2 regions of the Maribacter sp. UBA3344 genome follow, and region 2 is predicted to be linked to the other one. Evidence: riboswitches for the same ligand, from Rfam matches in the RefSeq annotation. Region 2 holds a riboswitch; the other holds the start of a gene.
The links. Region 2 has a riboswitch for S-adenosylmethionine ahead of B2Z27_RS12905 (homocysteine S-methyltransferase family protein). Riboswitches for the same ligand answer to the same signal wherever they lie in the genome.

Region 1: another riboswitch for S-adenosylmethionine. It lies ahead of B2Z27_RS00865 (Na+/H+ antiporter NhaC family protein); the one in region 2 lies ahead of B2Z27_RS12905 (homocysteine S-methyltransferase family protein).

The regions. Positions count from the first base shown of each region.
Region 1 is NZ_DERI01000002.1:29,831-37,514, reverse strand. It holds gene B2Z27_RS00875 (DEAD/DEAH box helicase) at 1-1,215, shown strand, start outside; gene B2Z27_RS00870 (M24 family metallopeptidase) at 1,225-2,580, shown strand; gene B2Z27_RS00865 (Na+/H+ antiporter NhaC family protein) at 2,648-3,943, opposite strand; SAM-I-IV-variant riboswitch at 3,995-4,091, opposite strand; gene B2Z27_RS00860 (arylsulfotransferase family protein) at 4,375-5,649, shown strand; gene B2Z27_RS00855 (hypothetical protein) at 5,889-6,632, shown strand; gene B2Z27_RS00850 (hypothetical protein) at 6,762-7,061, shown strand; gene B2Z27_RS00845 (outer membrane beta-barrel protein) at 7,184-7,684, opposite strand, start outside.
Region 2 is NZ_DERI01000018.1:91,547-99,230, forward strand. It holds gene B2Z27_RS12890 (HEPN domain-containing protein) at 1-1,598, shown strand, start outside; gene cobA (uroporphyrinogen-III C-methyltransferase) at 1,602-2,405, shown strand; gene B2Z27_RS12900 (NAD(P)/FAD-dependent oxidoreductase) at 2,518-3,579, shown strand; SAM riboswitch class I at 3,739-3,848, shown strand; gene B2Z27_RS12905 (homocysteine S-methyltransferase family protein) at 3,928-4,917, shown strand; gene B2Z27_RS12910 (four helix bundle protein) at 4,966-5,319, shown strand; gene metH (methionine synthase) at 5,330-7,684, shown strand, end outside.

The DNA of each region.
Region 1 (7,684 bases), on a different contig from region 2:
CCTATAATTTTGGACAAAAGGGATGACCTTGTTGCCTTAGCAAAAACAGGAACTGGAAAAACCGCTGCTTTTGGTCTACCATTATTGCAATTGATAAACAGCAAAAGTACAGCTGTACAAGCTGTTATTTTAGCACCAACAAGAGAATTGGCACAACAGATTCATGCCAACTTAATATCGTATACCTCAAATAACCCTGATATTTCCATTGCTGCTTTATGTGGTGGTATTCCCATTAAACCCCAAATAGAGGTACTTAAAACTCCTACCCAAATTATTGTCGCTACACCTGGTAGATTAGTTGATTTAGTAAAACGCGAAGTTTTGGATATTACTAAACTGAAGTATTTGGTTTTAGATGAGGCCGATGAAATGGTAACTGCATTAAAAGACGATTTAGATACCATTATTGCTGGCATACCTAAGGCTAGACGTACTTTTCTATTCACTGCAACCATGTCCGGTGCTATTAAACAAATGGTGCAAAATTATATGTCCAAACATGTGGTGCATATTGAAGCTGATATGTCTACCCTTGGTCATAAAGGCATTGATCATAAATATGTAGTTGTGGAGCCCATTGAAAAACTAGATGTATTAACTCATTTTTTGAATTCAAAAGAGGGACAAAGCGGAATCATATTTTGTAAGACCAAGGCCGCCGTAAACAAACTGGCAAAAAAATTGGCTATAAATAAATTTTCTTCGGGAGCGTTGCACGGTAGTCTATCTCAACCCATTAGAGATCGCATTATGGGGCAATTTAGAGAGGGACATATTAAAATTCTTGTGGCTACCGATTTAGCTGCCAGAGGTATAGATGTTAAAGAATTGGGTTACGTAGTAAATTACCATTTACCAGACACCTATGATGCCTACGTGCATAGAAGTGGACGTACGGCCAGAGCAGGGGCAAAGGGACTTTCTTTGACCATTTTACAAAAAGAAGAGGTTGCAGAGGTTTTCGATTTTGAGAAAGAATTAGGTATTTCCTTTTCTAAATATCAAAAAGCGGATGCCAAAAGTATTGAAGAGAACAACACTTTATTATGGGCCAAGAAAATATTTAAGACAAAACCGAACAGAGAAATTTCAGATGAACTTAGAACGAAAGTTAAAACGGTATTTCATCATTTAACTAAAGATGAACTCGTTGAGAAAATTTTGGCACATTACTTAACTGAGCATAGCACTTCTGATAACCAACCTAAGTAAAAGTAGAAAATGAAAGTAATTTTAACATGTTTAGTATCAATTTTAGCTATGGTGGTTGTAAATGGTCAAACACCCGTGCAATCTTATTTTGAGTGGACTAATTTACCTTTTACAAAAGAAGAATTAAACACTAGACGAGAAAACCTGATGACAGAATTAGCCCAATCAAATAAAAAAGGGCTAGTATTAATACCCGCAAAAGACGGATTTTCAATTGGTGAAACATTTAGGCAAACAGATGATTTTTATTACTTTACCGGTTTAGAATTGCCAAATGCCATTTTAGTTTTGAACTTGAATAATCAAAAAGTTACTATCTATACCCCAGAACAGGATATACGGTTTGAAAACAGTTCTAGAAAAAATGATTTTCCCTTAAGACCTCTATTATATGATAAAAATATCATAAACAGAACAGGTATCCCACTCGCTTCCATGGAAGATTTTACTAATCTGTTGAATTTAGAAAATTCCAATAAATCTAAAATATTAATAAATAACGGTAGACCTGGCGAAGTAAAATTTGCACCCAATGACTACATAGCTACCTATTCTCCTGTTCAAGTTCTTTTAGAGGCAATCAAAAAGAAACATACAGATTTAAGTTTTGAAAATATCTACGAAGCAATTGCCAAAGTACGTATGATAAAATCTGAAAATGAAGTAAAATTCTTAAAACAGGCGGCAAATATAACAGTTAAAGGCATTAATGAGGCGGCAAAAGCTATAAAACCAGGAATAGACGAACGTTATTTAGAAGGCGTTTTAGAAGGAGATTTCAAGAAAAATGGTTCTCAAAGGTTGGCTTTTGGGTCCATCATAAAATCCGGACCAAACTCTCATTGGCCCTGGAGAATTTTAGCAACACATTATAATCGGAGAAACCGTATTATGCAAAATGGAGATCTTGTTATTTTTGATGTAGGGTGCGAATATGAGCAATACGTAAGTGATATAGGAAGAACATTTCCGGTTTCTGGTAAATTCACAAATGAACAAAAAGAGATTCTGATGATGGAAACCAAAATTGCTGATGAAATTATTAAGTTTTTAAAACCAGGAATAACCTTTAAGGATGTGCAGAAATTCACCAATACCATTATTCCTGAACACTCAAAAAAATATATGCAAGTAGGTTTGTTTTTTGGTCACCATTTAGGCTTATCAACAGGCGATCCAAACTTATCTAATGCTCCTTTAAAACCAGGCATGGTATTTACTGTAGAGCCGTGGTATTATAATCATGATATCAATATTTCAGTATTTACAGAAGATATGATATTAATCACGGAAGATGGTTGTGAAGTGTTAAGTTCGGACTTACCTAGAACACCTGAAGATTTAGAGAATTTGATAAAAAGTTAATCGCTACATTTTATTATACCTTATTTTAATGCTATTGAGAATGTTTTTTAATATTCCTGTAGGCTATTTACTTCTTAGATTTTAATCCTACAAACAACACAGTAGACACCAATAATAACAATAGATACCAAGTATTACTTACAAGGTCCAAATAAGTTATACTACCCTTTGCAAAGCTCAAAATCATAAGCACCTGGGCTCCATAAGGCAATAATCCTTGAGTTATACAAGCAAAGACATCTAAGATAGATGCAGTCTGTTTGTTCTCTAAAGCATACTCATCATTAATAGATTTAGCAATGGGTCCAGATATAATTATGGAGACCGTATTGTTCGCAATTGCCATATTAATAGTTGATACCAATGTTGCAATACCAAACTGTGCCGACTTCTTACTTTTTACAAAAGTTTTAATTTTTAATAGTATAAACGCTATACCGCCATTGTACGTCACCAAAGCGGCCAAACCACCCGTTAATAATGATAAAAGAAATATCTCCGTCATATTGGTAAAGCCTGTATATGATATTCTTGTAAATTCCAACACTGTGAAATCACCATAAAAGACACCTAAGATCCCAGCCGAAATTGCGCCCAATACAAGCGTCACAAAAACGTTCACACCTATTACTGAAAGTATAATTACAATTAAATAAGGCAAAATTTTAAGAATGGAATAATGATACTCTTCCATTTCCATTCCTACGGTATTCATGGTTAGACCTTCATACATTAAAATGGCCATACTTATAATGGCAGCAGGTACGGCTATTTTGATATTCGCCTTGAACTTATCACTCATTTTTACATTCAGTGATTGTGTAGCGGCAATGGTGGTATCTGAAATTACCGAAAGATTATCACCGAACATGGAACCTCCTAACAAGGCACCGCACAAAATACCCAGCGAAAAATTACCGGTATCCGCAAAACCAATTACAATTGGAGCCAGCGCTACTATAGCGCCAACAGAGGTACCCGTAGAAATAGACAAAAATGCAGCAATTACAAACACACCTACATATATATAGTGTCCGCTGATAACATCCAGACCTAAATGAACAATAGCATCTACACTGCCCATAGCTTTGGTTGTCGCTGCAAATGCTCCTGCCAATAAGTATATAAGACACATGGTCAAAATTTTATCATTACCGCACCCTTCTAAAAGAATGGCAATTTTCTCCTTCATAGATTGCTTAAACATGAGAAATGCTACCAGTATACCAGCAATTACGGCAATAGGAGCGGGTAGGGCATAAAAATCATTTTGAAAAATGCCTACGCCTAGAAATATTGCAATGAATATTAAAAATGGAATAAGTGCCTTTGCATTGGCTGTAACAGCTTTTACTTGAGTCATATATGGTTATTTGTAGAATCAGGTTTAGAGCTATAGCAAATACAATAGGAAGGATTTAACGTTTTTTCCAAGGTATTGGCTTATCGCTTTTAGCACCTTGCTCGTTATTGCAGGTTGCTATCTCTATTTGAGATTCTTGATAATTTAAGGGCGCAAAATTAATAAACCATCAGTACATAAAATCAAAAATTATACTAATTATATCTTAATTTAATCCGTTTTGACCAATTGCAGAAAATGCCATTTTAAGATGACAAAAGGCTAAAAAATTTCACTTATACAAAAGGGTCTTTTACTGAATTATACACTCCATTCGCTGAGTAGCTTCATTTTCATTTAAACTTCGAACTACATTTAAAATCTAAACGGAGACTGGTATCTATACCTACTTAGATGCTTAAACCGTATAACAACCCTAAAAATTAAAATCGATGAAAAAAATGAATCTTAACTTAGGAACAACTGCATTATTCGTATGCCTGCTTTTCTTAACCTCTTGCAGTAATGATTCCGATGATGTTTCAATCACCGAAGAAGAAACAACAGATGATACTAGCGACACCAATGAAGCAAGTAGTACTGTGGACAGTGACTCCTATATTTTAGCCGTTGCACCGGACAATGGGGTATATTTAATTGATCATGATGGTAATACCTTATTTGATTGGGATTTCAATGGTGACCAACTGGGTAATGATGCCATGCTTCAATCTGATGGCAGCTTGGTAACTACCATAAAAGCTGATAATCCACAGATAACCTTTGGTGGTTATGGTGGCGGTTTTAGAAAAATAAATGCTGACCAATCCATTGAATGGGAAGTGGACTATTCTACTAGTACCTACATCTCACATCATGATGTTAATTACTTATCGAACGGAAATATCATATTTCCCGTATGGGAAGAAGTAAGTGCTGCAGATGCTGCCGAGATGGGATTTTCGGGTAATTTTAATATTTATCCTGAAGCTATTATTGAAATGAATCCATTAACCCAAGAAATAGTTTGGGAGTGGCATGCTACGGACCATATTGTTCAAGATTATGATGAAAGCAAATTAAACTTTGGTGTCGTTGCCGATGTTCCCAACCTTATTGACATCAATTATAATAATGATCAAACTGATGGTGACATTATGCATGTAAACGGTATAACCCTAGATGAAACGAACGACCTTTTATACATGACCGTTAACTTTTATAGCGAGGTTTGGGTTATTGATCATAGCACCTCAACAGAAGAGGCTGCCACCAATACCGGCGGAAACTATAATTTAGGTGGTGACCTGGTTTACCGTTTTGGAAACCCCCTTACTTATGACAATGTTGGTGAAGTGACCATGAACAGGGTACATTATCCTAATCTTTTTGATGATAATAAGATGTTGGTATTTGTAAATAATAAGTACGACAACCAATCTGCAGTAGCAGAATACCAATTGAGTCCGCCTTATGAACTGGTAGCCGGTCAAGATAATGAGCCTGAATTAATATGGGAATTCACAGATACCGATTTATATAGTAATGGTTTAGGTAGTGGGGTTAGAATGAGCAATGGAAACACCCTTATCTGCGAAGGCACAGGTGCTATTTGGGAAGTTAATAGCGACGGAGATGTGCTGTGGAGATTTACAAATTACAATAGACCGTGGCGTGCGTATGCATTTACAAAAGACGACGATGCAATAACCGCATTAGGTCTATAATTAAAGATAGTTTTTTTGATTGATTGATTGATGACGAAGGGCTCCAATAGCAATATTGGAGCTTTTCTATTTTTAAAATTCATCTACATGATGAAATATAAGCAACTAGCATTGTTCAAATATGTAACCGGTAAAGGTTCAGGCATTCGCTTTAAATCTTATGGCATACACTTAAAATTCCTCTTTAGTCTTTGTTTTATAAATAGGTTTACCATTCCAAAATTACTAAGATCAAAAAAATGAAAATATATACTACGCTATTATTGGTATTTAGTTGGGCAATTGGCCAAGCTCAAAATACAGAGGATAACATTACTTATCAAAGCATTATAGACGAAGAACATATTATGGTCCAATTAAGTACAGCAGACCAAGCTACTATGATGTCTATGTTGCACCAGGGCTTTTACGTGTATTTTGATGTTAAAGGAAAAAAGAAGAAAAATGTTTCCATTCAATATCCAATCAATAGTACTCCGCCAAAACGTCCAGAACGAAATGAAAGAGATAATAATTCTCGTAAAAATACGGATGAACAAGAGCGGAAAGGACCGGACATGAACAAGCTATTGGAAGAAATGCCCAGAACGGCACGCTTTATTAATTTTGACCATGAAGAAGAATTTCATTTAGACCTAAACAATCTAGGTGTTACCATAAACTACAATTTTGACGAAGCTTCAAAAGAACTTCATTATCACTTAAAAATACCAAAAAATAGCATTGCTGATAATGACACCAAGCTATCCAAATTATCCATTGGTATTGTGACTCCAAAAATAACATCCGAAACAAAAACTGAAAGCCCAAATGTAAGTTTTGGTGGTGGAGGTCAAGGTAGCCGATCTGGAGGTGGCAGAGGTGGTCAAGCTGGAGGTCCTGGCGGTGGAGGTAGAGGAGGTTCTCAAGGCACACCACCACAAGATCAGCGACCCGAAGAAGTCTCCATTAATATTTGGTTTAAGGCCGATGCCAACAATTAAGTATTACAAAATTTTTCATCTATTGATTCTATAGATACGTAGTAATAATTACACTATTGGTATATATTGTTTTCACTTACTAAGAGGTAAATATACTTTTGTAACACATAAATATTAAAACACATAACCATGAAAAAAGTAATTGCAACGTTTATCATTATTGCTTCAATAACCAGTTGTAACAGTGTAAAGAACATGAACACCTCATCTATGTCCGATGCTGCTACATTATTAAGCTCACTAAGTTCTAATTCTACGGTACAGCAGGTGGCGAGCTTATTTAGCCTATTGGATACCAACAATGATCAAGCTATTAGCTCAACTGAAGCTATTGGCGAAGTTTCTGAAAATTTTGATGTATTGGACACTGATAATAACGCTAGCCTTAATTTAACCGAATTGGAAGGTATACTTGGTTTGTTAAAATAAACCTTCCATATAAACGTATTCCCCCCGAATACGTTTATTTTCATTTTGAGTTATTTGCTAAGAACCCCCTGTTTATCTTAAACAGGGGGTTCTTTTTTTTGTAGAAGATTAATAATGAAAACTTAATTCGTGGCTTTATTAAATTTGTAAGTAATACCAATATTTAATCCAAAAGAAGAATATGGTACTTTTTGGGACAGTTCTTTAGATGTATCAGTATTGGTATTCGATAGGTTATCTACGTACGTAGTAGTTCTATTTACACCTTCTGGCAAATTATCAATGGTATATAGCCCACTAACCGCTACAGTACCATCAGGTAGTTTTACATCTGTATTGAATTCCGATATTTCAGAATCTTTACGCTTTAAACTAATACCGTAATATTCAGCTTCTACAAACAGGCTAAAATTATCATCTAAATCATATTTATATCCAAGAGCTCCCACGAACCCTAAAGGAAAATGTCCATGAAAATCCTCTTTATAGTTCGTTTCGGAATAAGAGCCTTCCGGTACACCAAAAGCCTCGGCTTCGGCTTCAGAAAAAACAGATTTTTGATAAATGACACCTTCCGTTTTACCTCCCAATTTTAATAGTGCTCCAAAACGTCCATATATATT
Region 2 (7,684 bases):
TGGGACGTAAGTTCAAAGTTTCTTTTTCCGCAAGTGATGCAGATACCGGTTTGTCCTATATGCATGATTTGGGCTTTATTGCCAAAACACAAAATGGTGAAATAGGTTTTAAAGTAATGCTTGGTGGCGGATTGGGTTCACAACCAAGACATGCCGATGAGTTGTACAGCTTTTTGCCTGCGGATCAGATAATTCCTTTAATGGAAACCGTAGTTCGTGTTTTTGACCGTTACGGTGAGCGTAAAAGTAGAGCTAAAGCTAGAATGAAGTTCTTGTTGAAAGATTTAGGTCTTGACGGATTTAAGGAGCTTTTGGCGGTAGAGAAAACGGCGGTACCTTTTGATACTTTTCCAATAGACCCAGAAGCATATCCTAAGGTAAAGGTGTCAGAATTAGAGGTTCCGGCAGTAGAAATTAGTGACGTAAAAGCTTTTGAACAGTGGAAATCTACCAACGTAATACCACAAAAACAACCAGGTTATGTTGCTTTGGGTATTAAAGTGTTATTGGGTGATTTCTATACGGATAAAGCACGTTTATTGGCAAACTTGGTGCAGAAATATGCAGCGGGTGAGTTAAGATTATCATTACGTCAAAACATTTTAATTCCTTTCGTAAAAGAAGAGAACGTAGCATTCTTTTATACTGAATTGGAAAAGTTAGGTTTTGTTGAGGCTGGTTATAATAAGGCTCTTGATATCACTGCTTGTCCTGGTACGGATACCTGTAATCTAGGAATTGCAAGTAGTACGGGAATTGCAGAGGAACTGGAAAGAGTGATAAAAACAGAATACCCAGATTATATTAATAACGATGATGTTGTTATAAAAATCAGTGGTTGTATGAATGCCTGTGGGCAGCACAATATGGCAAATATTGGTTTTCAGGGCATGTCGGTTCGTACTAAGGATAAATTGGTAGCTCCTGCACTTCAGGTATTGTTGGGCGGTAGCAATGATGGTAACGGTAACGGTCGTTTTGCGGACAAGGTGGTAAAAGTGCCAAGTAAAAGAGGTCCGGAAGCATTGCGTTTGATCTTAAATGATTTTGATGCCAATGGTGGAGATCTATCGTTCCCGGATTATTATGCCGAAAAAGGACAAATGTATTTCTATGATTTTCTAACGCCATTATCATCAATAGATGATTTAACGCCAGAAGACTTTATAGATTGGGGTAATACGGAGCGTTATGAAAAAGCTATCGGTGTAGGTGAATGTGCCGGTGTTGTTATCGACTTGATCGCAACATTACTTTTTGAAAGTGAAGAAAAAATTCAGAATGCACAGGAAATGTTCGATGCCGAAAAATGGTCTGCCAGTATCTATCACGCATATTCTTCTATGGTAAACTCGGCTAAGGCGATGTTGACCGCAGAAAATACGAAAGTGAATACCCACGTAAGTATCATTAAGGATTTTGATGAGAAATTTGTTGCCGATGGCAGAATTGCCGTAGCTGGTGGATTTGAAAAATTGGTACTTCAATTAAATCAGAACGAACCAACAAAAGAATTTGCACAATCTTACATAAAGGATGCAAAAGAATTTTTAGAAACTGTTGAAAAGTTCAGACAGCAAGAATTGGCAGAAGCATAGAGAATGGCAAATCATTTACAACATATAAAGAAACCTAAATTGACCGTAGTTGGTGCAGGACCAGGTGATGTGGAGCTGATTACGTTAAAAGCGATCAGAACGCTGGAAAATGCCGATGTGGTTTTGTACGATGCTTTGGTGAACGAGGAGTTGCTGGATTATGCCAAGAATGCGGAATTGATTTTTGTAGGTAAACGCAAAGGATGCTATGCATATCAACAAGAGCAAATTAATGAGCTTATTGTAAGTAGGGCAAATTCTAACGGACATGTGGTACGGTTAAAAGGAGGGGATCCTTTTGTATTCGGTCGCGGTTCGGAAGAAATGGAATATGCCGTCTCGCATGGGTTGCAAGTAGCCATGGTACCTGGTATATCGTCAAGTTTAAGTGTGCCTGCATATCAAAACATTCCGGTAACAAAAAGAGGTTCTTCAGAAAGTTTTTGGGTAATTACAGGAACTACAAAAGAGCATAAACTATCAACAGATGTTGGCTTAGCTGCAAAAAGTAGTGCTACGGTAGTCATATTGATGGGGATGTCAAAACTCCCTCAGATAGTAGAATTATTTAAGTCTGAAGGTAAATCGGAATTACCTATAGCTATAATTCAGAACGGAACGCGAAAGAATGAAAAAATAGGAGTTGCGACTATAGATACCATAGTTGATATAGTGGAGAAAGAAAATCTTTCTAATCCTGCTATCATTATCATAGGAGAAGTAGTTAGACATCGTGAAGCGTTAGCGGAGGCAACTCATAAGTTTGCTGAAGAGCATGTCAGTTTTGTTGAAGTAAATAAAGCATAGCATATTTAGTAAAGGATAAGTATATAGAATAAGTGAAATTAAAAGAAGCTAAAAAGTAGTTGTATAGAATGATGTCAACTTTGTAGAATTACTTTTTACTAAAAAGAGAATTATGATTAAAACAGATATGCTCATTATAGGAGCGGGACCTACCGGATTGTTCACGGTATTTGAAGCAGGATTATTAAAGTTAAAAACGCATTTAATAGATGCATTGCCACAGCCAGGTGGTCAGTGTTCAGAAATATATCCTAAAAAGCCTATCTATGATATTCCTGCATTTCCAGAAATTTTGGCAGGTACTTTGGTAGATAACCTTATGGAACAGATAAAGCCTTTTGAACCAGGATTTACCTTGGGAGAAAGAGCGGAAACGCTAGATAAGTTAGAAGATGGTTCTTTTGTGGTAACTACCAATAAAGGAACAAAGCACAATGCGCCTGTAGTGGTAATTGCAGGTGGTCTAGGTTCTTTTGAGCCAAGAAAACCACCTATTTCTAATATTGTAAACTTTGAAGATACAGGTGTTTCCTATATGATCAAAGATCCAGAAGTATATCGCGATAAAAAAGTGGTTATTGCCGGTGGTGGTGATTCTGCCTTGGACTGGGCTATATTTTTGACCGATGTAGCGGCAGAAGTAACCTTGGTACACAGAAGGGATGAATTTAGAGGGGCATTGGATTCCGTTGAGAAAGCATCTGAACTGGCGAAATTGGGTAAAATCAAGTTGATTACCAAAGCTGAGGTAAAAGAGCTGCACGGTGAAAATGAACTTAAGGCAGTAGTTATTAAGCACACGGACAAGGAAAAAGAAGATACTTATTTAGAAGTGGATAATTTTATTCCTTTATTCGGTCTGTCTCCTAAATTAGGTCCTATAGGTGACTGGGGCTTGGAAATTCAGAAAAATGCAATTAAGGTAAATAACGCAAAAGATTATCAGACCAACATACCGGGAGTATATGCCATTGGTGATGTTAATACTTACGAAGGTAAGTTAAAATTGATACTTTCAGGTTTCCATGAAGCAGCGGTTATGTGCCAATATGCATACCAGCAGATCAACCCAGGTAAGCGCTTTGTAATGAAATATACAACCGTTGGTGGTGTTGAAGGTTTTGATGGTTCTAAGAAAGAAGCAAAGAAAGAAGTAGTACAAAGTATCGCATAAATTATATTATTTGAGTAGTACGGCCTCCGGATGCTTCAGACGTGCGGGGGCTTTTTTTGTGACATTTTTTAAGAATTTCGTTGGCTAAAAAAACCATTGAAGTCTTGGTAAAGAGCGAGTAGTGCCGTTACTTTGCAATTCGTTCCTAATTAAATTGTATTGTTATCAAGAAAGGCGGAGGGACTAGACCCTGTGAAACCTTGGCAACCCTTTCCGTAATGGAAAAGAAGGTGCTACATTCTATCCTAATTCAAAAGGACAGATAACTAAAGAAAGAACATAATTACCTTCCTTTCCTTACTTGATATCATATATTTTAAAGCGAACAAATAATTTGTTAAGCGTAAAATGAAGGATATAAAAGAAATTTTAAAAGAGCGTATTTTAATACTGGATGGTGCCATGGGTACTATGCTTCAACGTTATAAGTTTACTGAAGAAGATTTTAGGGGAGAACGCTTTAAGGATTGGGAACATCCGTTGCAAGGTAACAATGATTTGTTGTCGTTAACGCAACCCGATGCTATAGCAGATGTTCACCGTCAGTATTTTGATGCTGGGGCAGATATTGTAGAGACCAATACCTTTTCCGGAACTACGATTGCTATGGCAGATTATTTTATGGAAGATTTGGTGTATGAGCTTAACTATGAATCTGCGCGTATTGCCAAAATGGTAGCAGATGAATTTACTGCAAAAGAACCAAATAAACCTCGTTTTGTAGCCGGTAGTATTGGACCCACCAATAAAACGGCAAGTATGTCACCAGATGTAAATGATCCAGGTTATAGGGCTATTTCTTTTGATGAGCTACGTATTGCATATAAACAACAGGTAGAAGCTTTATTAGATGGTGGGTCTGATATTTTATTGGTTGAAACCATTTTTGACACGCTCAATGCCAAGGCGGCATTATTTGCCATAGAAGAAGTTAAAGAAGAACGAAATATAGATGTACCCATAATGGTTAGTGGTACTATTACCGATGCATCCGGTAGAACGTTATCGGGTCAAACGGCCGAGGCATTTTTAATATCCATATCCCACATTCCTATTTTATCGGTTGGGTTTAATTGTGCTTTAGGTGCAAACCAGTTGGTACCTCATTTAGAGGTGTTGTCCACCAAAAGTGAACATGCGGTCTCAGCGCACCCCAATGCCGGTTTGCCTAATGCATTTGGAGAGTACGACGAAACTCCTGAGCAAATGGCGGAACAGATCAAGGAATACGCGGAAAAAGGATTGGTAAATATAGTTGGGGGTTGTTGCGGAACCACTCCGGAACATATTACTGCGATTGCTGAGGTTGTGAAAAATTTTGCTCCGCGTCAGTTTTAGTTGTTGGTTGTTGGTTGTCTGTTGTTGGGTGGAAAAAATACGAATAATATGAAAGTCTATACGGAATTGGAAGTTTGGAAAGAATCAAGAATTCTTGTGAAGGATATTTATTCTATTACTAAATCTTTTCCAAAAGAAGAGATTTACGGACTTAGCAATCAACTAAGAAGATGTGCTGTATCTATACCGTCTAATATAGCTGAAGGTTGCGGACGAAGAACATCGGCAGATACAATTCAGTTTCTGCATATTTCAAGAGGGTCATTGTATGAGTTGGAAACCCAACTTTATATAGCTCTTGATTTAAATTATATAGAGAGAGAAGATTTTGAAGCTATTAATAAGAGAATTATTAGCTGTAAGAAATTGATAAATGGATTTATCAATTATTTTAAAAAGTGAAATAGATTTTATGAGCAATAGGTCTAAAATACCAACAACCAACAACCAACAACCAACAACTAGATATCTGCGGTTAAGCGGCCTAGAACCCCTAATTGTAACCCCGGAGACCAACTTCATAAACGTTGGTGAGCGAACAAACGTTGCGGGTTCAAAAAAGTTTCTTCGTTTAGTAAAAGAGGAAAAGTTTGAAGAGGCATTGGCAGTGGCTAGGGAGCAGGTTGAAAATGGTGCCCAGGTTATTGATATTAACATGGATGACGGATTGATCGATGGTAAACAGGCCATGGTGAAATTTTTAAACCTTGTTATATCGGAGCCGGATATTTCTCGTGTGCCTATTATGATCGACAGTTCTAAATGGGAAATCATTGAAGCTGGTCTGCAAGTTGTTCAAGGTAAATGTGTGGTAAACTCCATTAGCTTAAAAGAGGGCGAAGAGCAATTTATACACCACGCCAAACTCATAAAAAGATATGGTGCCGCGGTAATTGTTATGGCTTTTGATGAGGTAGGTCAGGCAGATAATTATGACCGTAGAATTGAAATAGCAAAACGTTCGTATGATGTTTTGGTGAACAAGGTATATTTTGCACCAGAGGATATTATTTTTGACTTAAATATTTTTCCGGTAGCAACGGGAATGGATGAGCATAAATTAAATGCTGTCGATTTTATTGAAGCTACAAGATGGGTCCGTGAAAACTTGCCACATGCCAGTGTAAGTGGTGGCGTTAGTAATGTTTCGTTTTCATTTAGGGGCAATAACCCGGTGCGTGAGGCTATGCACTCGGTCTTCTTGTACCACGCTATAAAAGCGGGTATGAACATGGGTATTGTAAATCCGAGTATGCTAGAGGTGTATGATGATATTCCTAAAGACTTATTGGAGTATGTAGAAGATGTTATTCTAAATAGGAGGGATGATGCAACGGAGCGCTTGCTGGATTTTGCCGAATCTGTAGTTGGTAAAACCAAGGAAAGTAAAATAGATCTATCGTGGCGAGAAGAACCTTTACAAGAGCGTATTACCCGAGCCTTGGTAAAAGGTATTGATCAATATATTATTGAAGATGTTGAAGAAGCCAGGTTGGCTGCCAATAAGCCAATTGAAGTTATTGAGGGCAACTTAATGACGGGTATGAACGTGGTGGGCGATTTATTCGGTAGCGGAAAAATGTTCTTGCCGCAAGTGGTAAAATCTGCACGAGTGATGAAGAAGGCGGTAGCTTATTTATTACCCTATATTGAAGAAGAAAAGTTATTGAATCCGCAAGTTGGAGATTCTGATAATGCCGGAAAGATTTTAATGGCAACCGTAAAGGGCGATGTTCATGATATTGGTAAAAATATTGTAGGTGTAGTATTGGCCTGTAACAATTATGAGATCGTTGATTTAGGCGTTATGGTGCCACCGGAAAAAATTATTGCAGCAGCTATTGAGCATAATGTAGATATTATAGGGCTTAGCGGATTAATTACCCCATCATTGGATGAGATGGTGCATTTGGCAAAGGAAATGGAACGTAAAGATTTCAGCATTCCGTTGTTGATCGGCGGTGCAACCACCAGTAAGGCACATACCGCGGTAAAGATCGATCCACAATATAAAGAGGCAGTAGTTCATGTAAACGATGCTTCTAGAGCGGTAACCGTGGTGGGCGATTTGTTGCAGAAAGAAACAGCTACGAGCTACAAGAAAAGTATAAAAGATGATTATGATGTGTTTAGGGAAAAGTTCTTGAACCGTTCATCTAGTAAAACATATAAGCCAATTTCTGCAGCACGGAGAAATAAGTTTAAAATAGATTGGAAAACTTCTGAAATTGTAAAGCCGAACAAATTGGGTATTCAGGTGATCGAAGATTTGGATCTGAATGTTTTGGTACCCTATATAGATTGGACTCCCTTCTTTAGAAGTTGGGAACTTCATGGTAAATATCCTGCAATATTGACCGATGAGGTTGTTGGGGAACAAGCAACCGATTTATTCGCAGACGCTCAAGCGATGCTGAACAAGATAATTTCCGAAAAGAAATTAAAGGCTAAAGGTATATTTGGACTGTTTCCTGCGAATTCCATTAATGACGATGATATTTTAGTCGAAACTAGTTCAAGTTTAGAAGGGAATACAGGGTCGCTTAGCGGAGCCGAAACAGATGGGAACTATACTTTCCGTACCCTTCGCCAACAATTAGAACGTAGGGAAGGAGTCGCAGATTATGCCTTGGCAGATTTTATTGCTCCAAAAGAATCTGGGAAACAAGACTACATGGGTTGTTTCTGTGTATCCACAGGTTTTGGTACGGCAGAAATGGCGGCGCAATATGAGAAAGACCTAGATGACTATAACTCCATCATGGTA